DNA from 3 places in the Eisenbergiella sp. OF01-20 genome. Region 3 is predicted to be linked to each of the others. Evidence: predicted binding sites of a transcription regulator. Region 3 holds the regulator's gene; each other region holds the start of a gene.

Region 1 (10,283 bases), 300 kb from region 3:
ACATCTTTTCTTTCCAATAATACGGGTATTGCCTGCTCCTGTATAGGTGTCATGTCTACAAAACCCATTTCCTCCACGGCACGAAGTATGCGGGAATCAATTGCTGCGTCCTGGTATCTCGTTATTTCCATTCAAAAAATCCTTCCTTTATTTCAAGCTTTTCACACAAAAAGACAACACCCGTGGTATAAGGGTGTTGTCCTTTCCTTCTACGAATCCGTTTTATTATACTGTGGGACTTCCTGCGCTGTCAAGCATTTTGTTTAGATTTTACCCGTGGGTATGCAGCAGATGATGCGCTTTTTCTCCCAGCGGTTTGCCCAGATAGTCCTCATAAAGCTTTCTGATTTCCGGATTATCATGGGAAAAACGCAGCGGTCTCTGGGTATCCAGCTTATAAAGCTTCGGCCCGCGGACATCCGCCATCTCCGCGCCGTCGAGAATCGGCTGGCCTCCTCCTCCCACACAGCCGCCGGGACAGGCCATGACCTCAACAAAATCATACCGGACGGCTCCCGACCGGATATCCTCCATCAGATCCCTGGCATTCTTAAGCCCGCTGACCGTACAGGTACGAAGCGTTTTTCCTCCCAAGGTAAAGGTGGCCTCCTTTCTCCCTTCATATCCCCTTACATCGGAAAAGGTATCCGGAGGAGGGTTTACACCTTCCACACAATAGTAGGCTGTTCTCAGGGCGGCTTCCATAACGCCGCCCGTCACGCCGAAAATCACACCGGCGCCGGTGCTTTCTCCCAGGGGGGAATCAAAGGCCTCTTCCGTAAGGAGAGCCGGGGCGATATGCTCCGCTTTTACAAGCCTGGCAAACTCCCTGGTCGTCAGAACAATATCCACATCGGCCCCCGCTCCCGCACTGTACATATCCGGCAGGACGGCTTCCATCTTTTTAGACACACAGGGCATGATGGAGATGCTGCAGATCTTTTCCGGATCCACTCCTGTTTTCCCGGCGAAATAGCTTTTGGTTATGGCACCGAACATCTGCTGGGGGGATTTGGCGGTGGACAGATGCGCCGCCATTTCCGGGTACTGGGATTTGATAAAACGCACCCAGGCCGGGCAGCAGGAGGTGAACATGGGCCATCTCTTCTCTTCCGGATCCGCCAGTCTTGCGAGCAGCTCATTGCCTTCTTCCATGATAGTGAGATCCGCTGAAAAATTGGTATCAAATACATAATCGAAACCTATTTTTTTGAGGGCGGCAACCATTCTCCCTTCCGTTGCCATATAAGCCGGCAAATCCAGGGCCTCGCCCCAGGCCGCTCTCACCGCAGGTGCCACCTGGACAACGGTAACGGTTTCCGGATCCGCCAGCGCACGGAATATTCCGGCCGTATCATCCCTTTCGCGCAGCGCCCCTGTGGGACAGTGGGTGATGCACTGCCCGCAGATACTGCAGTCGGATTCTTCTATGATACGGTTCTGTGACACATCCACCGTTGTTCTGGACCCTGTGTTCTGCACATCCCATATATGCAGATCCTGTACCTTGTCGCATATCTGCACGCAGCGCATGCACTTAATACATTTACTGAAATCCCGTATCAGAGGGAAATCCCGGTTCCAGGGCATTTCCATGATTTCTTTTTTATATGGGATATCGATAATCCCCAGATCATTGGACAGTTTCTGCAGGTTACAGTTCCCGCTGCGCACGCAGGTGGCACAGTTGCTGTTATGCTGGGAAAGGATCAATTCCACATTTGTCCTTCTCACCGAACGTACCTTGGGGGAATTGGTATAAAGCACCATCCCTTCCTCCACCGGGTTGTTGCAGGCGGTAATCAGTTTGGTTTTGCCCTGCATCTCCACCACGCACACCTTGCAGGCACTTATTTCATTTATACCCTCCAGATAGCAAAGATGGGGAATCATAATCCCAACGGACGCAGCCGCTTTCATGATTGTAGTACCTTCCGGCACGCTGATTTTTCTGTTATCTATTGTCAGTGTTACCATATTGCCGCGCGGCCTCCTTTCAGATTTCCATATCCGTAATGATCACACCTGAGACAGCGGCCCGCTTCCTGTGCGGCCTCCTCCTTTGTCATGCAGCGTTCAATCTCACAGAAATCACATTTCCTTTCGCCGGCTTCCCGTTCTTCCATATTCACACGGCCGCAGGGCTTTTTATCCGCATAGGTCACCTGAGGGATTTCCACATCACAGGAAATCACATGATGATACCCCAGGTATTCGTCAATATTAGCCGCGGCAACTTTTCCCGCCGCGATGGCGCGTATTACCGTAGCCGGGCCGGTTACGCAGTCCCCTCCCGCAAAGATGCCGGGGATATCCCTGACACTGGATTCCGCAAGCGCTTCAATGGTACCGCGGTGTACCGGCACGCCGGAATTTTCAAAATGGCGGGATTCAATTCCCTGGCCGACCGCAACGATAACAACATCGCAGGGTATCCTTTTTAATTCCACATTGGCCTGTACCGGACGGGCACGTCCCCAGGCATCAATAGGCCCTATTATCTGAGGCTGCACCCAGAGAGCCGCCACATTTCCATCCTCGCCCGCTTCCACGCGCACAGGGGCCTTCAGGCTGTAAAGTTCGGCACCCTCTGCAATCGCGCCTTCCACTTCCTCCGGCAGCGCCGTCATATCATTCTGGCGCCTCCGGTAGGCTATCCCCACCTTATCGGCCCCAAGCCGTAACGCCGAACGGGTACAGTCCATAGCCACGTTGCCGCCCCCTACCACGATTACCCTTTTACCGGTAAAATCAGGCGGGTTCCCGTCGCCGATATTGCGGAGCATTTCCACGGCCGAAATCACGCCGCCCACGTCCTCTCCGTCCATCCCGATCTTCTTATCGGTATGGGCGCCGATAGCGATATAAACCGCATCAAATTCTTCTCTGAGCCGGCTCAGGGGAATGTCCTCCTCCCCATTTCCGATATTGACATTGGTATGTACTTCCACACCGGTGGACAAAATGGCTTCAATGTCCTCATCCAGCCGCTCCCTTGGGAACCGGTAATTAGGAATCCCATAGCGCAGCATGCCTCCCAGCTTGCTTTTCTGTTCAAACACCACCGCATGATGCCCCATCAGCTCCAGGTAATAAGCGGCAGACAGGCCGCCGGGGCCGCCGCCGGCAATAGCGATCCTCTTTCCGGTGGACGGAGCCTTCGGCGGCACAGGCACCGTATTGGCCCGGGCATTATCCACCGCCATCCGTTTCAGTCCCCGGATATTCACGGAGCTGTCAATCATGTTCCTGCGGCATCTGGCTTCACAGGGATGCTCACAGATCAGGGCACATGCCGTGGGAAAAGGGTTGTCCTTACGGATGAGGGAAACAGCATCCGCATATCTTTCCTCTCCAACCAGGGCGATATAGCCCGGAATATCAACCCCCGCCGGACACAGCGCCACACAGGGAACCGGCTGGTTGATGGAATAAGAGCACTTACCGTGCTCAATATGGTAAACATAATCATCTCTGCAGCCCTGAAGCCCCGCCAGAACCATATGGGCGGCTTCAAAACCGATGGCGCAGTCTGCGGAATCCGTGATATTATTCGCGGTTTCCTCAATAAGGGCCAGTGTATCCATAGTGGCGGTCCCGTCCAGAACCTGTTCCAGCAGATTCTGAAGCTGCAGCAGGCCCACTCGGCAGGGCACACATTTGCCGCAGGTCTGTGCGTGGCACAGCTTCAAAAAGGACAGCTGCAGATCGACCGGGCATAATCCCGGCGGGCTGGCAACAATATGACGTTCCAGATCCTTGTATAACCGTTCCACAGTTAACTGGGCACGGTCAGGTGTGCTGATTTTCAGTCGGCTCATTGAAATGTAACTTCCCCTTTCCTTCTCGTTTTCCGTACCGGCTCCCTGCCGGCACAGGCCGGGCCGTTCCCCTCAGACAGCCCATCCGTTCCGTATGCGGCCGGCAGGATAAAATGTACGGCCGCATAACTGTTAAAATTATAACATATTCTTTTCCGCTCCGCTAGCATTATTGATTAAAATTCTCAATTATTTTTCCGCATTTTCATATATATTTTACAACGCAGCGTCTGAATGTATAAATCCGCATACCAATTGTGCCTGTACCCTTCTTATAAATATTCAAAATACGTTCATTCTAAACAAATCCGATTAAAAACTGCCGGCAGCACGTTTACATGCTCCGGCAGTCCCAGGTTTTTTCCGCTTGATCCTTAATATAATACAAAAGGGATATTGAGAAGTATGACGGGATCCTCTTCCCCGTCCTCTTTTTCCAGAGCAGCCGACTTGTTAATGCAATAATTACTGGGTTCCAGTTCTCCATAAACCAGGCTTATATCCATTTCCTGTTCCTTTTCTTCCCCCGGCTCCAGCACATGTAATATATCATGCCAGCCGGTATTTTCTTTCATCGGGACAAGCCGGTATTCCCCGTTTTCTTCCTTCATCAAATCATAAGGATCACCGAAGTTCAGATTATAGTCCGACAGATTGGTTATCGTCATAGTCAGAACAGGCTCCTTCAGGGAATACACGTCTTTGTCCAGTTCCATCCGGACGGACGCGTGCTCCGTCTGCCCCGTTTCCGTTTCCGAAGCCGGTTCCTCCGAAGTTTCCGCTGCCGTCTCACGCAGAGTCCTGTTTCCTTCGGAATCCAGATCGTATATCCGTTCCTCTCCAAGGGATATGGTCATTCCGTTCTCCAGATATGCGGAAAGCAGCCTCTGCAGTTCAGCCATTTTTTCCGTATCGGCAGAATACGCGTACAGCGGGCCGAAAACAGCTTCCGCCTCACTCCTGTCATAAGTAATACGGTATTCCTCCGCTCCTTTTTCTACGGCGCAGCTGATTTTTCCGGCATTTTCGATGGAGGCAAATAGTAGAGCCGCGTTGGAGAAGCTCCATTCCTTTCCCGGCATTTCCGCATTTTCCCGGAGGCGGTAAACCATAATCAGTTCATATGGCTCCTGCGTCGTCTGCAGTTCCATTTTGCGGTATTCCAATACCTCCGGAACCGGAAGCATCCCGAACAGTGCCGCATCCCTGATGTGATCCCCTATATACGGATTTCTGTTATCCGACAGCCCGGCCGCCAGCGCCTCTCCTTCCAGAGGACCGGCCGTTACGGTGCTTTCTTCCTGTGTGCTTTCTTCTTCCTGCGCACCTCCTTTTCCGGCCGCCGGAGAAGTGAGAAGCATTACGCCCGCCGCCGCCACAAGAAGCAGCGCTGCGGCACACAGCCAGCCGGAAGGCTTACGGAAGCTAAGAATATGGGAAATACGTTTTTTTGTGTTGCTTTCCCCAAAAGCCGCCGGCAGCATATACCCCAGCCCATTATTACGAAGCCCCAGGCGTAAAAGGGTCTGTGCATACCCTGCACGTTCCTGTGCGGTCATATTCCGCAATACGCCGTCGTCGCAGGAACGTTCCATATCCTCCGTCATAAACCGGAAAAAAAGCCAGACCAGCGGATTGAACCAATGAAGCACAGCAGCAAGAAAACAAACCGGCTTTATCAGATAATCCTTACGCCGTATATGCTGGTATTCATGTGCAAGCACGTGTTGTTTTTCACTCTCCTTCATCCCGGCAGGCAGATAAACCGCAGGCCGTACAAACCCCAGCAGAAAAGGGGAAGTGATTTGCTGGCTTTCATATACACGGGCCTGCCCCTTTTCTTTCGGAAACAGAAGAACAGCTTCCGACACCTGCTTTTTCAGGCGCAGACAGGAACGCAGCGCAACAGCCAGGAACACAAGCATTCCCGCAAGCCATACCGCTGTGCAGCCCCCCATGAACAGCTTCCCGTGGTCCACCCCCATCCGCCCGGCGGCGGCCGGGATTGTACGGAGCACACTGTCCGAAGGCAGCGCCGCACTCATTCCCGTATATGCATTGATCCCGGCAGTGACTATGGATTTATAGGTTACCGCGTCCCGACTTACCGGAATCAGGCTTACCGCAGACTCCAGGGTAAAGGGGCACAGGAAACGAAGGAACACCAGGAGCCAGAGCGCATAAAAATACCCTGACGGCACCTTCCGGAGCACCGTGCGCAGCAGTAAGACCACAAAGCCGGCACAGGACGCGGCAAGTGTCATATTTATCATTTGGGGCAGCATACGTAAAATTGCATACATGTTCACGCCTCCTCCCATCGTACGGGACATTATGAATTGTTTTCCTTTTCATCCCCGCCCAGGCTGGCGGCGTCGATCAGGCGTTTCAGCTCCTCTGCCTCCTGCTGCGTCAGCTTTTTATCCTGAAGAAAGGACGCGACAAATGCAGGCAGGGAATTACCGAAGCTTCTGTGCAGCAGCTGCTCGCTTTCCTGTCTGCAGACGGCTTCCTTCTTCACAAGCGCGGTAACGGTGGCGTTTTCATTCCTGAGTATCCCTTTCTCACAAAGTTTTCGAAGCACCGTATAACTGGTCGCTTTTTTCCAGCCCAGACGTTCCCCGGCAAGCTTTATCAGTGTTGTGGAGTTTACAGGCTCTGTATCCCAGACGATCTGTGCAAACCGGTATTCCCCATCCGGAATCCTTGGTATTTCCATATTCGCTCCCTTCTGTGCGCATCGGCACACCTTCCCTGCTTTCTGCGCCGTCCGGCCTTATCTATCTCCGAACGCAAGTAAGGTTTATTATTATAAACCTAGTTTATAATAATAAACCTTACTTGTCAATAGCAAATCCTGTGGCCAAACAGCCCGATGTTTATGTCGGGCTATTTGACTGAAAATCCGTTTCTGAAAGCGGTGGGGGATACCCCTTCCGCACTTTTAAAAACCTTTGTAAATACCCGGTAATCCCGGAATCCGGCCTCCCCTGCTATCTCCGTAATGCTTTTTCCGGTGGAAGCCAGAAGCGTCCTTGCTTTATCCATACGCAGACGGGTCAGGTAATCATGATATTTCATACCCAGCTCATTTTTAAACAGCTGGCTGATATAGGAGGGGTTCATATGGAATTCCTCCGAAAGGGTCAGCAGGGTGATATCCTCCGCAAGGTGCTCCTGAAGATAAGCCGCAAGCTGGAATACCGGCTTTTCTCCGCAGCTGCCTTCCTGTGGGCATCTGTTTTCTATCAGCTTCAGCTTTATGCCTTCGATCACTCTGCCGAACTCGCTGAAGTCAACCGGTTTCAGAATATAATCCGTTATCCGCAATCGCAGCGCCTCCCTGCAGTATGCAAATTCATCATAGCCGCTCACAATAATACAGGCGCATTCCCCATTTTGATCCCGAATCACCCGGAGCGCCTCCAGCCCCGACATAATGGGAATATTGATATCCATAACAATAATATCCGGCCGGTATATTTTTGCCTGGTTTACCGCCATCACCCCGTCCCATGCCTCGCACACCACCTCACAGCCATAGGCTTTCCAGTCGAACAGTCTTTTAAACCCCTCCAATATTGTCACTTCATCATCCACAAGCATTACTTTCAGCGAATTTCCCATTCTGCCTCCCCTGCCATCTGCCGTGCCCGCGGCAAAGACCGTAAGCCCACGGCCTTCCGGCCATGGGCTTATACTATATGCTTCCGCAACCGTTCCGATGAGTCTGAACAGTACTATGCCTCCCGCATCAGTGTTACCTTTACAGCCCCTGAAGAGTGTCGTCCTTCCAGCGATACCTCTACCACAAATTCCAGCTTTCCGTCGTCATAACCTTCTGTATGAAACGCAATTTCCGCTTCCGCTTTGGATCCGTACAGATTATTCAGCGGAAGGGTATAGCTCTTCCCATTCAGCAGCTCTACTCCGGAGGGCATATAAACGCTGATTTTCGCCCACTGCTGCTGACGCATGGTATGGGAGTTGGTGACAGTTACCTTTATTTTCCTGGTTTCTCCTGCCCTGAAAAAGACAGAGTCCTCGTAATCCACCATAATGTTAAACGCCGGGAACGCATATCTTACCACATAAGGGGAAAGGCTGCAAAGATCTCTGACAGGAAGCGCTTCGTCCTTGCCGTTTCCATTGATTTTCGGAAGATAATCCGTAGTCTTTTTGCAGTATAATCCGCTGCCTTCCTCACACGTAATCGTCATTCCGCCTTCCGCAAAAATATCGCAGATATCCTGGCCGAGGAAGCCGGGTACCGCACGCATCACCCGCTCGGTAAGTTCGGTCACCGTGGAAGGCACCCAGATGCCGCCGCTGGTCTTATCGATGCATAGTGTGGCAATTTTGTCATCCAGAGGCGCCGTCCATTTTTCAGGAAGTCCTGAAGCGCCGGAGATGATTCCCAGCACTGCCCCCAGGGTTGCACAGGTACAATCCGTATCCTCTCCGCAGGCCACCGCCATACAAAGGCTCCTGCCAAAATCTTCTTCCCCATAAAGCCAGCCGGCAATGGTAAATGCCACATTTTCCGGCGCATCAAAGCCGGGCGCCCCGATTTCCAGCCCTTCGTTTCCTTCCTTCGGGATATCATGGATGGTGCCGCTCTGGATGCCGAAGGTTCCGGGAGCCGTGTTATGTATCTGCCTGCGTGCCTCCGCAAAGTCCACATGGCCGTCGTAGCATTCCATGGCCTTGCAGACAGCTGCCGCTATCTTGCTTTCCTCCGGGATATAGGACAGCGCAATATCGATCAGCTTCCGCTTATCACTTTCCACAAAAGCGGCACTCTGAAGGGCGGCGAAGAAAATTTCCCCATACATGCCTTCCCCTTCGTGATCCACAATGGCATCTTCATAGGCATAGCGTGCTGCCAGTTCCGGATTTCCGGGAGCCAGGCAGGCCCATATTTCCGAACGGATATAACAGCCGCAGCTGTCCTTATAGGTATTGTCAATCAGCCCGGACAACGGGGGCTGCAGACCTGCACGCAGGTTCGCTTTTCCCGTACCATATTCCACCCAGTTGGGAATGCAGTAGGAAAGCCAGTATTCCCCAAGTATGGAGGCGTTTACATTCCTGCCGTAGCGTTCCACCGCCGCCAGCCAGATGATCTGCAGATCCAGATCATCATTGGGCGGAGGCCCCATGGACAAATCCTGGGTGTAAAAAGAGATATCATTTACCTGCCTCTTTCCTTCAAACGGCGCTCCCAGCACGCCGCCGATGTTTTTGCCCGCCCAGCAGCCCATCACTTTGTCTTTGTAGGTCGCAAAATCCAGTTTTTTCATTTCATACCCTCTCTCTTTCTATATTGTTTTTTATGATTAATGTCACCGTGACCCCGCCCTCCGGATTGTCCTGATAGGACAGCCCTGCGGTATCCGGATAAAACATTTTCAGCCTTCTTTGCACATTGACGATACCAATGTGCATTTCCTCCGCCCCTGTTTCACAGGTATCGTCCCCTGCATTCTGCAGCACATTCTCCAGCAGGCTTCTGGTTCCGGGGGAGAATCCTGCCCCGTTGTCATATATACGGATAACAATTGTTTCCCCGCCCGCCGCTTCCCTGCTGACTGACAGCCGCACCGTGCCCCGGTAGCCCACGCCCCGCAGCCCGTGCATCACGCTGTTTTCCACCAGCGGCTGCAGAATGAAATTAGGCATTTCCACATCCAGCAGCGACTCATCGATATCATATTCGCAGTTCAGGAACGGATACCGGCAGCACATCAGCTTCAGATAAGCCTGAATCAGGCGGATCTCATGGCTTACCGATACCATCTGGCTGTCGGCTTTTACACTCAGCCGGAAGAAATCAACCATCTGCATGATCATGGCAGACACTTCCCTGTCCCCGTTCAGTTCCGCCTTAATGCGGATGGTATCCAGTGTATTGTACAGGAAATGGGGATTAATCTGGTTTTTCAGATACAGCAGGGACATCCTCTGCTGCTTCAGCTGCGCCTCCTTCAGGCGCACCTTCCCTTCGTATTCCGACTCAATCAGCTGGTTTATCATATCCATCATTTTATTAAAGGAAGCCACCAGCCTGCCTGTTTCATCTTCGGAGGCAACCGCAAACCGCATCCCCATATCATCCTGGTTAAAATGGGCCATGGAATCGGTCAGCATTGTCAGGGGACGGAGCATTTTCCTCGTTCCATGGAAGGTCAGGGATACGGTTAATCCAAGGAGAACCAGAAAAATGGCGACTGTGATCCCGATAAAACGCATGGCATCCTTCCATATGAGAGCCACCGATCTTCTGGTCACCAGTATCATGCCGCTGTACCGGGATTTCTGATATGTGACCAGACAGGCCTTTCCCCTTATCCGTTCCCGGAAAACCCCTGCATCTTCATTCATCCGCAGATAGATTTCCGGTGAAACATCCTTTATATTCTTTCCCAGGTACTCCGCATCTTCATCACAGACAATATCCCC
Region 2 (10,283 bases), on a different contig from region 3:
GGAGCCGCCGGCCAGGACACAGGTTAAGCCCCTTTTTGCCTTCCCTTTGGCAGGGGAACCGCATGGTGAGATCGCTCTGCGGGTATCCCATCTGGCGGCAGGCTATTATTATCCGGTTATTTGTGATATCAACTTTGAAGTGCGCAGAGGGCAGAAAATTGCGGTCACCGGCTTTAACGGCATCGGTAAATCCACTCTGCTGAAAACGCTGGTCGGGGAGCTTCCGCCGCTGCAGGGCGGTTTTGTCCTGGCGGATACCACCCGGATCGGCTATTATGAGCAGGAATCCGTATGGGAGGACAACGAAGCGACGCCTTTGTCGGTATTGCTGGACTGGTTCCCGCAGCTGACACAAAAGGAAGCCAGACGTCATCTGGCAGGCTGCGGCATAGACAGGGAAAAAGCGGACCGTCAGCTGTCTACCCTCAGCGGCGGGGAACAGGCCAAGGTAAAGCTCTGCCGTCTGACGCTGACGCCCTCAAACCTTCTCCTTCTGGACGAACCGACCAACCATCTGGACGAGCTGGCAAAGGACGCTCTCAAAGAGGCGCTTGCCGCATATGAAGGGACGGTTATCCTGGTGTCCCATGAGGAAAGGTTTTACAGGGATTGGACGGATAAGGTGATTTCCATGGAAAGCCCATGTCGGTAAAACCGGAATTATGATATACTGGGAGATAGGTAACGATAACAGCAGACCCCGCCACGGGCGGAGGAGTGTCTGACAACAGGGCGGAGAATATGGAGCATGCTGGAAATAACCATTTGTGATGATGAAAAGAAACTCAGAAACGACCTGCATCATATCATCGGGATGCAGTTGGACTTAAGCGGGATGGAATACCGCATTACGGAAATGGAGAGCGGGGAGGAGCTTCTGCGCAAGAACGGGGAAAGGCCTGCGGACATCATTTTCCTGGATATCGAAATGGGAGGGATGAACGGTATGGAGGCGGCAAAGGCGCTGCGGAAGGCGGGCGGTAATGCTATCCTCGTTTTTGTCACAGCCTATCCCGATTTTGTTTTCCATGGGTATGAAGTGAAGGCGCTGAATTACATTCTGAAACCATATGAAGACAAGAAAATCCGGGAGGTGCTGGATCAGGCCCTGCAGGAGCTGGATATACAAGCGGAAAAATATTACATCGTGGAACAGAAGGCAGGGACTTGCCGGCTTCCCCTGCGGGAAACCAGGTATTTTGTCAGCGAGGGCAGGAAGGTGACGGCAGTTACCGGAGGGGAACCCATCACCTTTTATGGAAAGCTGGGGGAAATAGAAACCGAACTGCCGGATACCTTTATCCGGTGCCATAACCGTTATCTTGTTAACCTGAGTTATGTAACTAAGCTGGAAAACGCCTCCCTACTGTGCGGCGGCGAGAAAATTGCCGTGAGCCGGTCCTGTGCCCAGGAAACGGCTGCGGCTTTTGCGAGGTTTATGCTGCGATGATACTAAAAGCATTGGAATATCTGATATTACTGACGGCAACGTTTCTGTACGTTTTCTATATTTACCGCATTACAGGCTGTTTTTTGAAAATAAAACAGGGGCCTGTCTGGAAAGCCGGCGCTTTTATCGGGATATGGCTAACCGGCGGCATGGTAGTATTCCCGGATGATCCCATTAACATTTTTGCCATGCTGGCGCTCTTTCTGTTGACCGTAGCTTTCTTTTACAGGGGGACAGCGACGGAAAAAATATCCGTAGTGCTGATTTTCTTTCCGATTATGGTATCCCTGAATTTCCTGACTACGGATGTGACGGGATTGATCTATTTCCGCCTTACGACAGGAGGATATTTTCTGGATCGGTTTTTGACGCTGGTAAGCTTTGTTATGCGTATCCTGTTCTGGGCAGGCGTCTATTATGGATTCCATAAAAAGCTGTCCGGAATGGCGGGGCTGATGAATGACCGGATGTGGCTGCTTCCGGATGTGATCTGTGCGGCGGCTTTTGCCGGCAGCATAACCGTCATTTCTACGGCCAGGCTTGAACAGGCCTGGATAGCTTATCCCTCCGGCATTGCCTGTATCATTACGGGGCTGGGCTGTATCTGGCTGTGCCTTTACATAGGCGGAGCCGTCCGGCAGGAACTGGAAAATGAAAATATGAAGCTGCGGCAGACCTATTATGAAGAATTGGAAAAGAACCAGCTTGCCATACGCAAGCTTCGGCATGATATGAACAACCACCTGGGTATCATAGGCTCTTTCCTGGAAACCGGGGATTATGGAAAGGCGCTGGATTATTTCAGGCAGCTGCATGTCGCCTCGGCGGCCCGAAGCCGTAAATTCTGTGATAACAGCCTGGTGAATGCAGTGATAAACGCCAAATACAATCTGGCGGAGGAAAAGGAAATCCCCTGCTTTGTCAATATGGAACTGAAAAAAATATATGACATAGACGATGTGAGTCTATGCACCATTTTTGCCAATCTTCTGGATAACGCCCTGGAGGCGGCCGCCTGTATTCCGGAGAAGGAAAACCGCAGGCTCGCCCTGAAAGCCCGTCTGCTTAACGATGCCTTATGCATTGAGGTGGAAAATACGTTTGCCGGGGAGCTGAAGGAAGTAAAAGGGAGGCTGGCGACCACGAAGGAAAAGACGGAGGGGCACGGCTACGGGCTGCGTTCGGTGCAGGATGTGGTGGAGCTGTACGACGGGCAGATGCAGATAAGCCATGGAGACGGTATTTTCCGTGTGGTCATCTGGATTGGGCATCTTTCCGGGGCAGGAGCCTGAAAACGGGAAAAGAGGAAGTTTTTTGTTGTAAATATGTTCTGTCCGCTAAGAAATTCTTAAAAATTTTTAAGGATATTCCATCTGGACAACCGTTAGGAAAAGGGCTATAGTTGGAAAGACAATTATAGCGTGACATCCCGGAGGTAAATCCTCTGTCCGCAGCGGGGTCGTATTTTGAACCACAAACACAGGAGGATTAACATGGAACAGAAAGTGGGGGCGGCCCACATGCCTGCAAACGGTATTGACAGAAGAAATTACCAGATGGATAACCTGAAGTGCCTGCTCATATTTTCCGTAGTTTTCGGACATATGCTGGAGCTGTTTATGGGAAAAAATTCGCCGGAAAGAGTACTGTATCTGGTGATTTATTCTTTCCATATGCCCCTTTTTGCCTTTGTGTCAGGGGTATTCGCCCGGTATAACCCGGTTAAAATAAAAAATAACATGATTTATCCCTATCTGATTTTCCAGACCCTTTATCTGCTTTTTTCCAACCGGATCCTGGAAAAGGATGCGGATGTACAATATACGACCCCATACTGGCTGCTGTGGTATCTGTTTGCCATCATTGTATGGAATCTGGTGCTGCCGCTGGTGCAGGTGGAGGGAGTGAAGAAAAAGCTCTTTATGCTTCTGGCGGCCGCGGCGGCCAGCGTGTTCATAGGCTTTGATGATAAAGCGGGATATTTTTTATCCGCATCCCGGATCGTGGAATTTTTCCCGTATTTCCTTCTCGGCGTTTATTACAGGGACATAAAGAGGAAGGCCAGGGAAAAGACCTGCGGGCTGCAGAAAGCGGCGGGACAGCCGGACGGCGTATGGGGAAAAAGGAAAAAATGGATTCTGAAAGGCGCGGCAATCCTTGTTCTCGGTATAATTCTGGGGGCCTTTATCTGGCTGATCGGACAAAATGTGGAGGACATCAAGTCCGCGTGGTTTTATGGATCCGTTTCCTACGAAAAAGGAAACTATGGCTGGCAGTTCCGGATTCTGAGTATAGGTGCCGCCCTTCTTTGGCTTGCCTTTTTCCTCCTGTGTGTACCGGCGGGGAAAATCCCGTTTCTGTCTTATATAGGGGCGAATACCATGCCGGTATATCTTCTGCATGGGTTCGTTATCAAACTGTTAAGCAAAGGTAAGTTTTTCAGCTATATCGAGAAGGAAGAAGCGGCGGCCTTCCTTCTCAGCATTCTGTTAGTGGCGGTATTTTCCTGGAAACCTCTCGTGGAATTCCTTTCTCCCCTGTTTCGCTGGAACCGGCAGGATTTTGGCCGGAGGGGAAGGAAAAGGATGGGGAACCGGATGAATATGAGCTGAATTAAGCAGTGCAGGATGCCTTCTTTTCTGACTATATAAAAAGTGCCGGTCCGGGCAAACTTGCCGGACCGGCACTTCTTGATCCTGTATTACAGGCAGGAATTTACAGCCCCAGGACCTCCTGGACAATTTCCACTGCATCTTCGATACAGCCGGGACAGGTGCGGAGCACCTTTCCGGTATCCACGCCTTTGAGATCCCTGCATATGGTAGAGCCGTTTTTTTCTTCGAAGCGTTTCACAATTTCCTTGGAAAGCCTGTAAGTATCGGCTTTTGTTTTGGGATCGTTCAGTTGTCCGTCACTGTTAAGGAAGCCTGCCAGCATTACCGCGCCGGAAATGGCGCCGCAGGTCCCTTCCATTCCGCCCATGCCCAGTCCGAAGGCTTCACCGGCCCTGAAGAGCGTTTCCTCATCCACACCGGTTTCTTTGCAGAAGGAGCAGGCTACGGCCTGGCAGCAGTTGTATTTCTTATCGTGGTTGGCAATTGCCAGTTCTTTTTTCGTCATATTCGTTCTCCGTCCTCTTTTGCGTGCTGCCGTTTAATAGGCTTTTGCCTCTTCCTCGCCCTTGATGACACGAAGGCCGCCCTGGGCCAGCGCAAGGAGTTCATCCTCGCCGGGATAGATAACAAAATCAGCGATCCAGCCGACACGCTTCTTCAGATCTTCACAGGTTACCTTGGAATAAGCAATGCCGCCGGTAAGGATGATTTTGTCTACTTTGCCGTTCAGGACAGTAGCCATGGCTCCGATATCCTTGGCGATCTGGTAATGGAAAGCATCCAGCACGGCCACATATTCCGGAACGCCTTCCAGTGCCTTGTCTTCCACGATACGGGCATCGTTGGTTCCCACATAACCGTTGAAGCCGCCGCCGCCCACCAGCTTTTTATAAATTTCTTTTTCCGTATAGTTACCGGAGAAGCACATTTTAACCAAATCACCTGCGGGTACGGTTCCGGCACGCTCCGGAGAGAATGCGCCTTCGCCGTCCAGGATATTGTTTACATCCACTATTTTGCCGCCTCTGTGCGCACCCACGGAGCAGCCGCCGCCCATGTGTACCACAATCAGGTTCAGCTGATCATAGGGAATGCCGGACTCCTTGGCGTATCTTCTGGCAACCGCTTTCTGGTTCAATGCGTGGAAAATGCTTCTTCTGGGAAGCTCGGGACAGCCGGAAAATCTGGCAATAGGCTCCAGCTCATCCACAACAACCGGATCCACGATGAAAGAAGGAACGCCGATGGAATCACCGATTTCCCTGGCAAGGATACCGCCCAGGTTGGAGGCATGCTGCCCCTGGTAGCCGATGGTTAAGTCATGAAGCAGTTCGTCACTCACCTTATAGGTGCCGCCCGGAATGGGTTTTAACAGACCGCCGCGTCCCACGATAAAATCAAGGGAATGGATATCAAAATTTTTCTCCTTCAGAAGGTCCGTGATAATTTCCTTACGGAAATCCTTCTGGTCGATGATGGAAGCGTATTTGGAGATTTCTTCCGTGGGGTGCCTTAAGGTTTCCTCAAAAAGAAGGGTTTCATCCTCAAATACACCAATTTTAGTAGAAGTAGAACCGGGATTGATGATTAAGCTCTTATAAGACATAGTTTTCGATCTCCTTTTCTAATCACAAGCGGCTGTGCCGCAAAGTTGTAACTTTTCGGAACAGTCCAGACTTATCTGAACTATTACAACGGTTCTGTTCTCAGCGGGTCTTGTTCAGTTCTTCTGCAACCACGGCGGCCAGAGCGATGGAATTGACCTTTGTTTCAAAGGAATCGGAGCGGCTGGTCAGGATGGCGGGCACCTTGGTTCCCGTTAAGATGCAGCCGTTCTTTACGCCGTCAACCATATGGACGATAGCTTTGTAAACCAGATTTCCCGCATGGATATCCGGGAAGAGCAGGACGTCGGCATCTCCCTGGATTTTACGGTGGGTTGCCCCTTTATGACGGGCTGCCTCTTCGTCGATAGCCAGGTCAAGGGATAGAGGGCCGTCTACGATACAGCCGGTAATCTTTCCTTCTTCATTCATTTTCGTCAGTTCTGCGGCATCCACGGTAACGGGCATTTTGGGATTCACAACCTCAACGGCGGCCAGAGGGGCTACCTTGGGATTGGGAACGCCGCAGGCATGGGCCACTTCCACGGTATTTTCAATAATATGTACCTTATCCTCCAGCGTGGGATAGGTCATGAAAGCGACATCGGTAAAGAAGAGAAGCTGTTCAATACCGGGGATATCAAAAACACAGACATGGGACAGAGTGCGTCCTGTGCGCAGGCCCACTTCCTTGTCCAGAATACTCTTTAAGAAGGTTTTGGTTTCCAGAAGTCCTTTCATATACATATCGGCTTTTCCGTCATGGGCAAGCTTCACGGCGGTAAGGGCGGCAGTCCATTCATCCGGCTCATTGATGATTTGAAAATCGGAAACATCAATTTTCAGTTCACCGGCAATTGCCTTGATCTTATCTTCGTCACCAACCAGAATGGCATTGGCAATGCCCCGGTCCTTGGCGGCCCTCACTGCTTCAAGAACGGCGCTGTCCTGTGCCACAGCAACGGAAACCGTCTTTTGTCCGCATTCTTTTACTTTGGAAATCAGTCCATCAAAACTTGTACTCATTTGTCCATACCTCATTTAATAGAATTGAATTTGTATAACAGGTAACAGGTTCACCGGGCACGGGAAGACACAGTGCCCCCTCAAAAGCCCATTGTTAAAATTATAACACTTCTATATATAAAGGTCAAGAGCAGGCTGAACGGTTACAAATGCTTTCTGCACTCATGCAGATGAGAGATGCGGAGGATATCTGGGCGCTTGACATGTTTTGTGTGGTATAGTATAAATGAGTTAAACGTTGTATATTAATTTGCGTCATTTGATTATAGTGTTACATAGGATCTGTATAGCGTTGCCTGTACGGATCCATTTTGTCTTACCGATACGGTTGGACTGCCGGGCGGCAGTGCAGCAAAAACAACAGAGAGAAACAAAGCGGGCCTTGTAAGGGCACAGTGAGGGAAAAACATGGAAGATAACAGAGGGTTCAGCCGGCGTGAGGAGGAATGGGAAATAGATATGGGAGATCTGGTGCGGATGCTTCTGCACCGGCTGTGGCTGATCCTTCTGGCGATGATAGGCGGCGCTGCGGCCGCGTTTATAATCAGCCGTTTTCTGATAACCCCCCGGTACCAGTCCACCACAAAGATTTATATTCTGAACAGAGAGAACTCCAATACGGTTACCGCTTCTGATTTACAGCTTGGGACGCAGCTTACGAAGGATTATGCCGAGCTTATCCAGTGCAGATATGTATTGGAAACCGTATCCAGGGATATGGGGCTGGGGCTGTCCTATAAGGCCATGAAGGAGATGGTAACGGTTGCGAATCCTGCGGATACCCGGATCCTTTCCATTACCGTTACGGATACCGATCCGGCAAGGGCAAAGGAGACCGCGGATTATATCAGGGATGTTTCCGCAGAGCATATACGGAAGGTCATGGATATTGAAGCCGTTAATATGGTGGAAGATGCGGATTTGCCTCCGGAACAGCACAGCCCTGATACTTCCCGGAATATGCTGCTGGGCGGTGCGGCCGGCGGTGCGGGAATGGTACTGATTCTGGTTTTGGTTTATCTGTTGGATGATTCCATAAAAGGCGCCCAGGATGTGGAGCGTTATCTGAACATGAGTGTATTGGCCGTACTACCGCTGGATGAGGAAGGAAAGACGGCCAAAAGCAAAAAAAGAAAATAAGCAGGTATAACAGATTCAGTCAGGGAGGGAACCCATATGCACCGGATTACACTGCGCGGACTTAAGGAGCTGGATTTCAGAAGGCAAGAGGCCTATCATACGCTGCGTTCCAATCTTGAGTTCTGCGGGAAAACAAATAAAGTGATAGAAATCACCAGCTGTGCGCCGGATGAAGGAAAATCCACGATAGCTGTATATCTGGCGAAATCGATAGCCGATAACGGGAAAAAGGTTATGCTGCTGGACGCGGATCTGCGTAAGTCCGCACTGGTTGAAAAATACCAGGGCGGTGGCGGGAAAAGCGGGCTTTCCAATTTCCTCAGCGGTCAGATGCCGTTTGAGGACATTTATTTTGAGACGGATATCCCTAATTTATATATTACCTTTGCCGGGCCGATCCCTCCGAATCCCAGCGAGCTTTTAGGAAGCCCTTACTTTCAGGGAGCGGTGGACACACTCAGGAGGACGTTTGATTACGTGATTATCGATACACCTCCGCTGGAAAACGTAATCGATGCAGCGGTTATTGCATCCTGCTGTGACGGTTATATTCTTGTGGTGGAAGATAACCGGATCAGCTACCGGTTTGCCCAACAGGTTAAAGAGCAGCTGGACAGGACCGGATGCCGGAACCTGGGATGTGTGCTGAATAAGGTAAACATGAGCGGCAAAGGGTATAACGGGAGGTATTACCGGAAATACGGTAAATATTCTTATGACGGCGGCTATTATGGACGGACCCGCGGCAAGGCATACCCGGATAATGCGATGGACAGGAAAGCGGACGGACCTGGATAATGCTATGGACAGAAAAGGCGGACGGAGAAAAAGCGGAAAAAGGCCGGATGCCGGAGAAGCATGCCGGCTTGCGTCAGCATCCGGAAGCGGATTTTGGGGAACGGGGGAATAGGAAATAAAAAGGAAACAGTTTCGTTAAAAATTCACAAAATTTCTGGTATATTAGTTAAAACGGAAAAATGATTGGACTTATCATCTAAAAAAGAAACGGAAAAATATATGGAATAAACAAAAAATAAGGTAAACGGTTACCTAAATACGGATTGCCGGCAGCAGTGAGGAATGCTAAAATCGGAGCATAATCAATCCGGATTCCCTTAAGGATGGGAAACGGGGATTTGGCAGGCGTCCCGGCAGAGAGGCGATCAGGTCTCCCCGGCAGGATCCTGCCGCAGCCATATGGAAGATAGAGAGAAAAACGAGGAGGATGGGTTATGCGGAAACGATGGAAGAATTGGGGGCTGTTTATCCTGGCTGCGCTGCTGTCTGTATTTGCAGTGCCGCTCACCGCCTTTGCCCAAAAGGGGGAAGAAAGGGCGGCGGTATACGTCCAGGTGCCGCAGGATTGGGAGAACCCCTGTATCTGGGCATGGGATGAGGAGGGGAACAATGCGTTTGCCGCATGGCCCGGAGAGGGAATGGATGCGGACAGCGCAAATGAAGGCTGGTATTATATATGGATCCCTTCCTGGGCGGATCATGTGATCATCAATGCAAACGAAGGAAATGTGCAGACCGGCGAGCTGCTGCTGGAGGGGACGAATACCTGGATTGTCATTACGGATGCGGAAAATACGGAGCTTTTCACTGAGCAGCAGACGAAGGGGGAAATCCCGGAATATGTGGAGAAATTCACGGTTCACGTAAAAGTGGAGGAAAGCTGGAAGGATCCGTGCCTGTGGGCCTGGTCGGCGCCGGACGGCACCAATGTGTTTGAGGCATGGCCCGGGGAAGCATTGGAACAAAAGGAAAGCGGATGGTACGAAAAGAAGCTTCCTGTATGGGTGAATTCCCTTATCGTCAATGCGGGCGGAGGCGAGGTGCAGACGGAGGATATTTCCATCGATCCCGCCGATCTGTGGCTGACGGTGAACGGGGACGGAAGCTATGATTTCAGCTATGAGGATCCGGATGCGGAGGAAGTTCCCGATATAACGGTGTGGGTGCAAGCTCCTGCGGACTGGGATACCCCGTGCCTGTGGGCCTGGTCGGCGCCGGACGGCACCAATGCTTTTTCTGCATGGCCCGGGGAACCACTGGAGGAGGACGCTTCCGGGTGGCTGAAGAAAACCGTGCCGGGTTGGATCAATTCCGTGATTGTGAACGGATCGGAAGGAAGCGTGCAGACCGGGGATCTTTCTGTGGATACCGGAAAGGATATCTGGGTGGTGGTGGACAGCCCGGAGGACGTGGCGGTTTCCTATGAAGAACCCGGGGATACGGCAGAGAAGAAGGATGCAGAACTGCAGACGGCGGCGGAGGAATCACAGGAGCAGCCGCAGGCGGCACCGACACAGGCACCGTCCGCAGAAGAAAATCTTCCGGCGGCACAGGATACCGGAAGCCGGATACCGTTGGCGGTGCTGGTAATTGTGCTGGCCGCGGCCGCCGCAGCGGCTGTGGTGCTGATAAAGAAGAAAAAATCGTAAT
Region 3 (10,283 bases):
CCAGCTCTTTTATGTATACAATACGGCTTTTCAGGGACAGGACCGGGTGAAGGGAAACGATATCCTTTTTCACCTCACAGGAGGGCCACAGGCCGTACAGGGTAATTCCCGCCCGCACCACATCCAGGTTTGCTTCCTTCAGTTCCACGATTCCCGCACTGTTGGAGCAATGCCTGACAGGGATCCGGATTCCCAGCCGCTCCTCAATCTGTCCGGCAAAAGCAAGAAAGGTTTCCAGCTGCTTTCTCGCTGAAGCTTTATCCGCTTCATCCGCTTTGGCAAAATGAGTGAAAAGGCCCTCGATTTCTATTCCCGGCGTTTCTACACATTTCCTGACAAAGGCAAGGCCGCTCTCGTCCGGCCGGATACCGATACGGCTCATGCCCGTATCCACCTTAATATGTATTTTAACAGGCCGCCCGCAGGCGGTGCCGGCTTTCCCCAATTCTTCCAGCATATCTTCCCGGAATACGGCGGGGCGGATTTCCTCCCGGGCCATCTTTTCATAGCAATACGGAAAGGTATAGCCCAGGACCAGAACCGGTTTGCGGATTCCGCTCCCTCTGAGAATCAGGGCTTCTTCCACGGTAGCCACCGCAAAACCGTGAAGGAAAGGCATATCTTCTATCTCATGGGCGATGGGAACCGCACCATGGCCGTAGCCATCGGTTTTGACCACCGCTATGATTTTCGTTTCCTCCCTGATATTTTCTTTCATGTGAACCATATTATACTTCACCGCATCCAAATCTACGGCTGCCCAAACCCGGTCATAGTTTTTCATAATGTATGCTCCCATCTGTGCACAAATCCTTTTCCGCATTCCGCTGAGGCATGAGCCTATCCAGCTCCTCAATCAAGGCTCCCGCCGTCACGCTGTATTCGCTTTTCTTATGTGCAGCCCTGTCTCCGGCGCTGCCATGGAGAAAGACGCCGGTACAAGCTGCCCGGAAGGCATCCATGCCCTGGGCAGTCAGCCCGGCAAGGATTCCTGTCAGCACATCGCCGCTGCCGGCTGTCGCCATACCGCTGTTCCCGGTCATATTCAGATACATTTCCCCGTCCGGGCCGCCCACCAATGTCCGGGCTCCCTTGCAGATCATGGCGGCATGCAGTTTTTTTGCCCATTCCCTGGTCAGCGGTATGGCTTCTTTTTGAATTTCCGGGATTTTCTTCCCGGCAAGACGGCCGAATTCCCCCAGATGGGGTGTGAGGATCAGGGTTCTCCTTTGTTCCGGATCCTGCTGCATGGCCGTAAGCTTTTCGAGCAGCCTCTCCTGTTCCGCCAACAGGTTCAGGGCATCCGCATCCACCACCAGCGATCCCCTGGCATGCTCCACCGCCATTTCCAGAAGTCTGCGAGCGGCATCACTCTTACCCAGCCCAGGCCCGACAGCGGTTACGTCCGCCCAGGAAAAAACATCCAGCAGTTCCTTTTCAAAGGCTTCCGACCATTGGCCATAGGCGGTTATCATAGCCTCCGGCACCGCACTCTGCAAAATACCCCGGTTTCCTTCTTCCGTAACCACCCGGACCATCCCCGCTCCCGTATGCAGGATCGCCGATGCGGATAATTGACAGGCCCCGGCCATTCCCCTGCTGCCGGCAAGCAGTGCAACCTTTCCAAAGGTCCCTTTGTTTCCGTCCTCCGGGCGGGGAGGCAGCCAGGCGGCTTCCTCCTTCCCGCAGGTAAAAATCCGGGGCGGGGTTCCCAAAAAACTCTCTTCCGTAATGCCGATATCGGCACATACCACCCGCCCGGCATACCGGGTCCCCGGATACAAAACAAGTCCCAGCTTCCGGTACGCAAATGTCACGGTGACATCCGCCTGCACAGCGCACCCCATAACCTCCCCCGTATCGGCATGAATGCCGGAAGGGATATCCACGGAAAGCACATAGGCATTCCGGCTGTTGATAAAATCCACCGCTTCCGCGTATACGCCTTCCACCGGTTTTGTCAGGCCGATTCCGAAAAGAGCGTCTATGATTATATCATATTCCCCTTCCGGAAGTTTGCGCATGACCTTCTGTCCATAACGCGACAGGACAGACAGCTGGGCTTTGGTTTCTTCCGTACAGCGCTCCTTATTGCCGGGCAGGCAGAAATCTACCGGGAACCCGGCCTGATGCAGAAGCCGTCCTATTGCCAGGCCGTCCCCGCCGTTGTTTCCGGTTCCCGCCACTACCAGCGTCCTTCTCCCGGCAGGACCATGCCCAAAAGGGCGCATCGCTTCCTGCAGCTGCTTATCCCTGTCGAGCAGCTCCCGGGCACACGCCAGGGCCGCCCGTTCCATTAATACCATGGAAGGCATCCCAAAATGCTTAATCGTATTCCCGTCACACCGTTTCATTTCTTCTGCTGTTACCAGATATTCCATTTCTGTTTTCCTTTCAGGCCGGACATGCGGTTTTTCATGCAAAAATGCGTCCGGAGTGAAATACTCTGACGCATTTTACAGACCCTTTACCGCCTGTCCTCCGGACGCTCTTCCCCGTTTATTTCCTGCTCATTTTCATACTGGTTAATCATATAGGACAGCTTGATCAGACTGTCGGATAGATGTACGTTCTCAACCTGCACGCTGGCCGGCACATCCAAATCCACATGGGCAAAGTTCCATATAGCCTTGATCCCCATACCTACCAGCTTTTCCGCAGCCGCGGCTGCGCCTTCCTTGGGGATGGTGAGAACGGCAATATCGATATTGTTTTCTTTGACAAATTCCTGCATTTCTTCCATCGGCCGGACCTTCATCCCGCGTATCATCCTGCCCTGCAGCTTTTCATTGATATCAAAAACGCCTGTAAAAATAAAGCCCCTGCGTTCGAAATTCATATAATTTGCCAGGGCCTGTCCCAGGTTGCCTGCTCCGATTATAATCAGGTGATGTTTTTTGTCCAGCCCGAGTATTTTACCGATTTCCGAGTACAGATACTCTACATTGTAGCCATACCCCTGTTGTCCGAAGCCGCCGAAATTATTAAAGTCCTGCCGGATCTGTGACGCGGTCACATGCATAAGCCTGCTCAGCTCCTGGGAGGAAATCCTCTCCACACCGCTGTCCTTCAATTCGCCGAGGTACCTGAAATATCTGGGAAGACGTGCTATTACTGCCTGAGAAATTTCTTTATCCAATTCATTACGCCTCCATTATTAAAATTCAATTACTATCCTGTTTTATTATAATCATATGTTAAAAAAATGTCAATGAATTAGTTCGGTTTGAATTGACAGTGCGTTCGTTCAACGGTAAACTTGTAACTGTTCCGGTTCTCCTGAACAAGTACTATGCAAGAATAACAATATAAAGAGGTGTTCCCATGATACTATCCTGTCAGAATATAAATAAAGCGTTTCATGAAAAGCAGGTTTTTAAAAACTGCTCCTTTCATATAGAGGATCACGAGAAAGCCGCAATCGTAGGAATCAACGGTGCCGGCAAAACCACCCTGCTGCGGATCCTTGTAGGCGAACTGGATCCGGACAGCGGACAGGTTATCTTCGGAAAGGACCGCTCCTACGGCTACCTTGCACAGAATGCCGAATCAAACAGCGAAAATACCATATATGACGAGCTGCTGGAGGTGAAAAGGGACGTCATCCGGCTGGAGGAAAAAATCCGAAGCTGTGAGCTGGAAATGAAGCATGTCCAGGGGGAGGCCCTCACAGCCCTTATGGAACAGTATGCCCTCTACACGCATCAGTTTGAACAGGCGGACGGCTATAGCTATAAAAGCGAAATCACCGGTGTCCTCAAGGGACTTGGTTTTACGGAGGAAGAATTTACCAAAAAGGCCTCCACGCTTTCCGGAGGGCAGAAAACCCGGGTTGCCCTGGGCAAGCTTCTGCTGCGCAAGCCGGATCTCATCATTCTGGATGAACCTACCAACCATCTGGATATGTCTTCCATCGCGTGGCTGGAAACCTACCTGCTGAATTATAAGGGCGCAGTACTTATCGTTTCCCACGACCGGTATTTTCTGGATAAAATAGCCAATAAAATTATTGAAATAGACAGCACGGAGGTCTCCGTCTTTCATGGGAATTACTCCGACTATGCGGTAAAAAAAGAACAGCTGCGTGCGGCCAGATGGAATGCCTATATGAACCAGCAGCAGGAAATCAGGCATCAGGAGGCGGTTATCGAAAAGCTGCGTTCCTTTAACCGGGAAAAGTCCATCCGCCGGGCGGAAAGCCGGGAAAAAATGCTCCAGAAAATCGATGTCCTGGAGAAGCCTTCCGAAACGAGGGCGGACATGCGCATGGAACTCACGCCCCAGATTATAAGCGGTAATGATTGTTTGCAGGTGGAAGGACTGGCAAAAGCCTTCGGGCCGGAAAAATTGTTTGACAATCTGTTCTTTTCCCTGAAACGCGGGGAGCACGTGGCAATCATCGGTGACAACGGCACCGGAAAAACCACCCTGCTAAAGATTATCAACGGCCTCGTGGAACAGGATGCGGGGGAAATCAAGCTGGGTTCCAAGGTACACATCGGATATTATGATCAGGAGCACCATGTACTTCATCCGGATAAAACCTTATTTGAAGAAATATCGGATGCGTATCCCACTCTCACCAACACGGAAATCCGGAATGTTCTGGCCGCCTTCCTCTTTACCGGGGACGATGTATTCAAACAGATCAAAATGCTTTCGGGCGGAGAACGGGGCCGTGTATCCCTTGCCAAACTGATGTTGTCGGAGGCTAATTTCCTCATCCTGGACGAACCTACCAACCATCTGGATATCATGAGCAAAGAAATCCTGGAGGATGCTATAAACAGCTACAGCGGCACCGTGCTGTATGTCTCCCATGACCGTTATTTTATCAACCGCACCGCTTCCCGGATTCTGGAACTGGAGAACGGTGCCTTTACCGGATATCTGGGCAACTATGATTATTATCTGGAAAAGAAAGCGGAAACCACCCTTTCCTCCCCGGAAACCGGCGGAACCCTCCCTTCCCGGAATGCTACGCTTCCATGGAGCGCTTCCAATGCCACGCCCGGGATAAATGAAGGGGCCATCCGTTCCGGCGGCGAATCCAGTCTGAAACAGGACTGGCAGTCCCAAAAAGAAGCCCTGGCCGCACAGCGCAAAAAGGAAAATGCCCTGAAACGCTGCGAGGCAGAAATCGAACGGCTGGAAAAACGCAGTGCGGAGATTGATGAAGAAATGACCCGCCCTGACGTCTGCACCAACGTAGCAAGGCTGCAGGAATTAACCAAAGAAAAAGAAGGGCTGGAAGAAGCTCTCCTGCTTCAAATGGAAGAATGGGAAGGCCTGTCGGATTAACCGGCAGGCTTTTTGCCCGGACCATCTGAACGGTTACGGAAATACCGGCCCCAAAGCCTTCAGCGTTTTCTGATATTGAAATTATAGTCCAGTAAAATCCAGTTTGCACGGAACAGCTGCATAATCTGCCAATAACCCATTCCCCTCAGCCCATAGCTCTTTATCAAATCAAATTTGGCCTGAAGGCTGCGCACATCCTCAAACCATACCTCATGCTCGGTTCCATATATATTATAACGGAACCAGGGAGACATCGCAGTCTCATCAAATTGGATATCCGCTCCGTTTTCTATGGCGATCTGCACAGCTTCCACATTCCCTATGGTTAAGGCCCTGCTCTCCCCCCTTACAAAAGGAAGCGTCCAGTCATACCCGTAATTGGGAATGCCCAAATCGATTTTTTGGGGCGGTATTTTGGTAATGGCATATTCCACCACTTCTCTCACCTTATTCAGCGGGGCCACTGCCATTGCAGGCCCATATGTATATCCCCATTCATATGTCATGAGCAGTACACTGTCTGCCGCCTCCCCCAGCCCCTCATAGTCCTTTCCCTCATAGAGCAGCCCCGTCTGTGTGTCGGAGGTTTTCGGAGCCAGGGCTACGGATACCGGATATCCCAGCTTATTTACCTCCGAGCGCACCTGTGCCACAAAAGAGGTGAAACTGTCCCTGTCTTGTGCCAGGATAAATTCAAAATCTATATCCACTCCCTGGAAGCCCTTCTCTTCTATGGTATACAGCAATTCCCGGATCAGGGTACTGCGTACCTCCCAATTATTCACAAGAACGGAAATCAAATAGTTATTAAACTGTCCGTCCGGGCCAAAGGGGGTCAGAGTCAGCACCGGGGCCGTTCCCGCTTCCAGAGCCGCCTGAATCATAGGCCCATCGTCCAGCGCCGGCGGGATTAAATATCCTTCGGCGGTAAAACCATAGGAGAAAACAGAGAGGGAAGTCAGATAAGGCAGCGTCTGTTCCAGCACATAATTCCCGATAAACGGATAAGCATAACCGTTGACATAGGCGTCATAGGACGCCGCCGGAGCATCGTCAATCCCGGTAATGAGAAGGGCCTGCCCGATGGCAAGCCGGTAGGGATAAGGAATTTGGTTATCATAAATGAGTCCGTAAATGTCCGCCCGGTAAGCCGCTGCTATGGAAGCCAGGGTATCCCCCTGTTTTACTACATATATCTGCATATAAAGGACCTGAACCTTTTTTATGTAGTTTATGCAGCGTCTGCTTTATTCTTTCCGGTTTCCTTCCGTATTTGCTTCGGAGCGGAATGAAAAGATTTGGGATTATGCGGCTTTGCGCATCGGAGTCAAAAAAAAACGGAAGGTATGACCGTTACTGCCATACCTTCCGCTGAAATAACTGTTCTCAGTTTTTTTCCGGTTTCTTCTCGATGAATATTTTCCTGGTAATAAAATTATAGACCATAACCACTGCTGTAGCCACAATTTTAACCAGCATATACGAACGCTCCATATACTGATCCAGCCATGAGGTTCCGCCCCACATGATCAGCTGGTTGATTCCCAGGCCGATTATGCTCAGGATAAGGAAAATAAGAAACTGCTTTGCCTTATTAGCCTCTTTGTCCGCCTCAAATACCATGGTAATACTCAGGATATAATTAACAATTACCGAAACGGAGAAAGAAATCCCGCTGGAAATAACGGATGGGATACCGCACAGCTCCGTTAAAGCGACCATTATCCCGTAATCAATAAAAAAGCAGAGGAATCCAACTACGCCGAATTTTACTATCTGTTGTATCAGTTTTTTCATTTTTTCTTATGCCCCTTACTTAGTGTTCTAAAGTACCAGTACGTAATACTGTAACACCTTTTTTGTAAGGAATCAAGCGGTTGTTTCATCTTGCTGCCGTTTTTACTGGCTTCGTTTCCATAAAAACGGGTTACAGAATGGCTTCCAGCTGCTTGCGGATTGCGGCTATAAAATCCTGGCTGTTCAGAACTGTCACATCCTTCCGCGTCGCTATCTGAGCGAGGTCTTTGGTCATCACCCCATTTTCGATGGTGGCAAGGGTCGCTTTCTCCAGCTTATCCGCAAATACCTCAAGTGCGGGAATGGTATCCAGTTCACCACGTTTTCTTAAGGCTCCAGTCCATGCGAAAATAGTAGCCACAGGGTTTGTTGATGTTTCTTCCCCTTTCAGGTATTTATAATAATGTCTCTGGACGGTTCCGTGAGCCGCTTCATATTCGTAGATTCCATCCGGGGAAACCAGAACGGAAGTCATCATAGCCAGGGAACCAAAAGCGGAGGAAACCATATCGCTCATTACATCCCCGTCATAATTCTTACATGCCCATATAAATCCGCCTTTTGCCTTCATAATACGGGCAACTATATCATCGATCAGACTATAGAAATATTCCAGTCCGAGTTCTTCAAATTTTTCTTTGTATTCCTTTTCATAGACTTCCTGGAAAATATCCTTGAAGGTATGATCATACTTTTTGGAAATTGTATCTTTTGTACCGAACCACAAATCCTGTTTTGTGCTTACCGCATATTGGAAACATGCACGGGCAAAGCTGGTGATGGAAGCTTTTGTATTATGTACACCCTGAATAATGCCGGCATCCTTAAAATCATGGATAGTCTCTCTGGTAATGCTGCCGTCTTTCCCGGTGAATACAAGCTCCGCTTTTCCGGCGCCCTCTATTTTCATTTCCACATTTTTATACACGTCACCGTAAGCATGACGGGCAATGGTTATGGGCTTTTCCCAGTTTCTGACGCAGGGTTCTATCCCCTTTACCACAATCGGCGCACGGAATACCGTACCATCCAGAATGGAACGTATCGTTCCGTTGGGGCTTTTCCACATTTCCTTCAGGTGATACTCGCTCATACGGGCCCCGTTGGGGGTGATGGTGGCACACTTTACGGCAACACCGTATTTTTTAGTGGCTTCCGCAGAATCGACGGTAACCTGATCGTTGGTTTCGTTTCTGTGTTCCAGGCCCAGATCGTAATATTCTGTTTTCAGATCCACAAAAGGAAGCAGAAGCTCCTCTTTGATCATCTTCCACAGGATGCGGGTCATTTCGTCGCCGTCCATCTCCACTAAAGGGGTGTTCATCGCAATTTTATTCATTATTTACGTCTCCTGTTCCGCCCGGGAACTGTCCCCGGACTCATTTTCTTCATAGGCTTCGTAAAGTCCGCTTTTCACCATATTCTGGTAAGCTTTGCGGATATGGGCATTCGCAAGCTGTTCGGCCAGATCTGCATCCCGCAGTCTGATTGCCTCCATAATCTGGCGGTGTTCCGCATTGGACTGTACGCCCCTGGCATCATCCGACAATGTTTTTTTCCTGACACGCAATACATATTCATGGAATTCCCGCAGGACATGCTCCAGCATTTTGCTGTTGGATGCTTCGTAAAGAATATCATGGAAACGGTTGTCCAGCTCCGCCAGCTGTTCTGCATGGCCTTTGCCGGCATGGAATTCGGAAAGGTAAATGTTCTCTTCCATCTCTTCCATCTGTTCCCTGCTGATATTTTCCGTTGCCCATCTGGCACACAGGCCTTCAAGAAGGGAACGGATGGCGTAGATATCCTTCACGTCCTTCACTGTAATGCCGGTGACATAGGCTCCTTTGTTGGGTATGATCTGCAGAAGCCCTTCCAGTTCCAGCTGGCGGAAGGCCTCTCTCACCGGCGTACGGCTTACGCCCATTTCTTCGCCGATTGCCGCTTCCCGCAATTCCACGTTTTCTTTGTATTTTCCGCTCAGGATATCCTCCCGGAGTTTGTGAAACACACGGCCTCTGAGGGAATATTTATCCGTGACTTCACTTTTTACGTCTCTCTCGCCCATATTTTACCTGTCCAGCTTTCCTGCTGCGCTTTTCTGGCCGCCGTTCAGGCTTATGCCGAGTTTTCCGCAGGCGTCATCTATTACTTTAATCAGCTCTTCATCCGTCAGTACGGTCACACGTCCGCCGGCATATTCTTCGTCCACCCAGTCCTTTACTTCATGCACCAGTTCTGAGGTCTTGCTTACCTGCTCCTCTTCCCTGAGACGGTAATAGGTGTTGATCCAGTGGGCGATGCCCGCAAGTCCGGATGTATTGGATACCGCACAGATAACAGGCCTGTTTAAAAACTTCTCCGTATCAAATATATTATAAATCTCTTCATTTTTCAAGAGGCCATCTGCATGGATGCCCGCTCTTGTCACATTAAAGTTCTTTCCCACAAAGGGTGTCCTTTCCGGGATGTGGTAGCCGATTTCTGTTTCATAGTACTCGGCAATCTCCGTGATAACCGTGGTATCCATGCCGTTTAAGTCTCCCTTAAGCTGGGCGTATTCGAATACCATTGCCTCCAGGGGCGTGTTTCCGGTACGTTCGCCGATACCAAACAGGGAGGCGTTGACACCGGAACAGCCATACAGCCAGGCTGTGGTGGAATTGGCAACCGCTTTATAAAAATCGTTATGGCCGTGCCACTCAATCAGGGAATGGGGGACTCCGGCATGGGTATGGATGGCATAAATGATACCGGGCACACTCCTGGGAATAACCGCTCCCGGATAATTTACTCCATATCCCATGGTATCGCAGGCACGGATTTTAATCGGGATCCGGTATTCTTCCATAAGCTTCATCAGTTCCAGGCAGAAGGGAACCACATAACCGTAAATATCCGCCCTCGTAATGTCTTCCAAATGGCATCTGGGGCTGATCCCTTCCTCCAGGCAATCCCGGATAACGCTGAGATAGTGCTCCATAGCCTGCCGTCTTGTCATTTTCAGTTTCATGAATATATGATAGTCAGAACAGCTAACCAGGATTCCCGTCTCCTTCATGCCGATTTCCTTCACCAGCTTGAAATCTTCTTTACTGGCACGGATCCAGCTGGTTACTTCGGGGAACTGGTATCCCCTTTCCATACATTTATATACGGCGTCCCTGTCTTTTTTGCTGTACAGG

The links. The regulator Rex, encoded in region 3, represses fermentation and respiration genes when NADH is low (regulators of the CRP and FNR family bind a similar motif). The targets are predictions, from matches to a motif close to ATTGTTAANTANTTAACAAT.
Region 1: DXA36_RS02300 (NAD(P)-binding protein) is a predicted target of Rex. The motif match lies at 3,950-3,969, and genes of this name have one in related genera.
Region 2: ptb (phosphate butyryltransferase) is a predicted target of Rex. The motif match lies at 6,786-6,805, and genes of this name have one in related genera.

Annotation. Positions count from the first base shown of each region.
Region 1 covers NZ_QUES01000001.1:456,963-467,245, reverse strand. Annotated here, with positions in the region: gene DXA36_RS02310 (DEAD/DEAH box helicase) at 1-131, opposite strand, end outside; gene DXA36_RS02305 (NADH-dependent [FeFe] hydrogenase, group A6) at 271-1,977, opposite strand; gene DXA36_RS02300 (NAD(P)-binding protein) at 1,971-3,821, opposite strand; gene DXA36_RS02295 (M56 family metallopeptidase) at 4,196-6,124, opposite strand; gene DXA36_RS02290 (BlaI/MecI/CopY family transcriptional regulator) at 6,154-6,540, opposite strand; gene DXA36_RS02285 (response regulator transcription factor) at 6,711-7,448, opposite strand; gene DXA36_RS02280 (ADP-ribosylglycohydrolase family protein) at 7,562-9,124, opposite strand; gene DXA36_RS02275 (cache domain-containing sensor histidine kinase) at 9,126-10,283, opposite strand, start outside.
Region 2 covers NZ_QUES01000022.1:10,746-21,028, forward strand. Annotated here, with positions in the region: gene DXA36_RS21305 (ABC-F family ATP-binding cassette domain-containing protein) at 1-652, shown strand, start outside; gene DXA36_RS21310 (LytR/AlgR family response regulator transcription factor) at 749-1,450, shown strand; gene DXA36_RS21315 (sensor histidine kinase) at 1,447-2,742, shown strand; gene DXA36_RS21320 (acyltransferase family protein) at 2,944-4,062, shown strand; gene DXA36_RS21325 (C-GCAxxG-C-C family protein) at 4,166-4,570, opposite strand; gene buk (butyrate kinase) at 4,604-5,671, opposite strand; gene ptb (phosphate butyryltransferase) at 5,772-6,695, opposite strand; gene DXA36_RS21340 (YveK family protein) at 7,104-7,835, shown strand; gene DXA36_RS21345 (polysaccharide biosynthesis tyrosine autokinase) at 7,872-8,633, shown strand; gene DXA36_RS21350 (starch-binding protein) at 9,068-10,282, shown strand.
Region 3 covers NZ_QUES01000001.1:753,894-764,176, forward strand. Annotated here, with positions in the region: gene alr (alanine racemase) at 1-784, opposite strand, end outside; gene DXA36_RS03675 (NAD(P)H-hydrate dehydratase) at 771-2,381, opposite strand; gene DXA36_RS03680 (redox-sensing transcriptional repressor Rex) at 2,468-3,139, opposite strand; gene DXA36_RS03685 (ABC-F family ATP-binding cassette domain-containing protein) at 3,325-5,301, shown strand; gene DXA36_RS03690 (glycosyl hydrolase family 18 protein) at 5,361-6,503, opposite strand; gene DXA36_RS03695 (GtrA family protein) at 6,688-7,098, opposite strand; gene DXA36_RS03700 (NADP-dependent isocitrate dehydrogenase) at 7,229-8,437, opposite strand; gene DXA36_RS03705 (GntR family transcriptional regulator) at 8,441-9,166, opposite strand; gene DXA36_RS03710 (2-isopropylmalate synthase) at 9,170-10,283, opposite strand, start outside.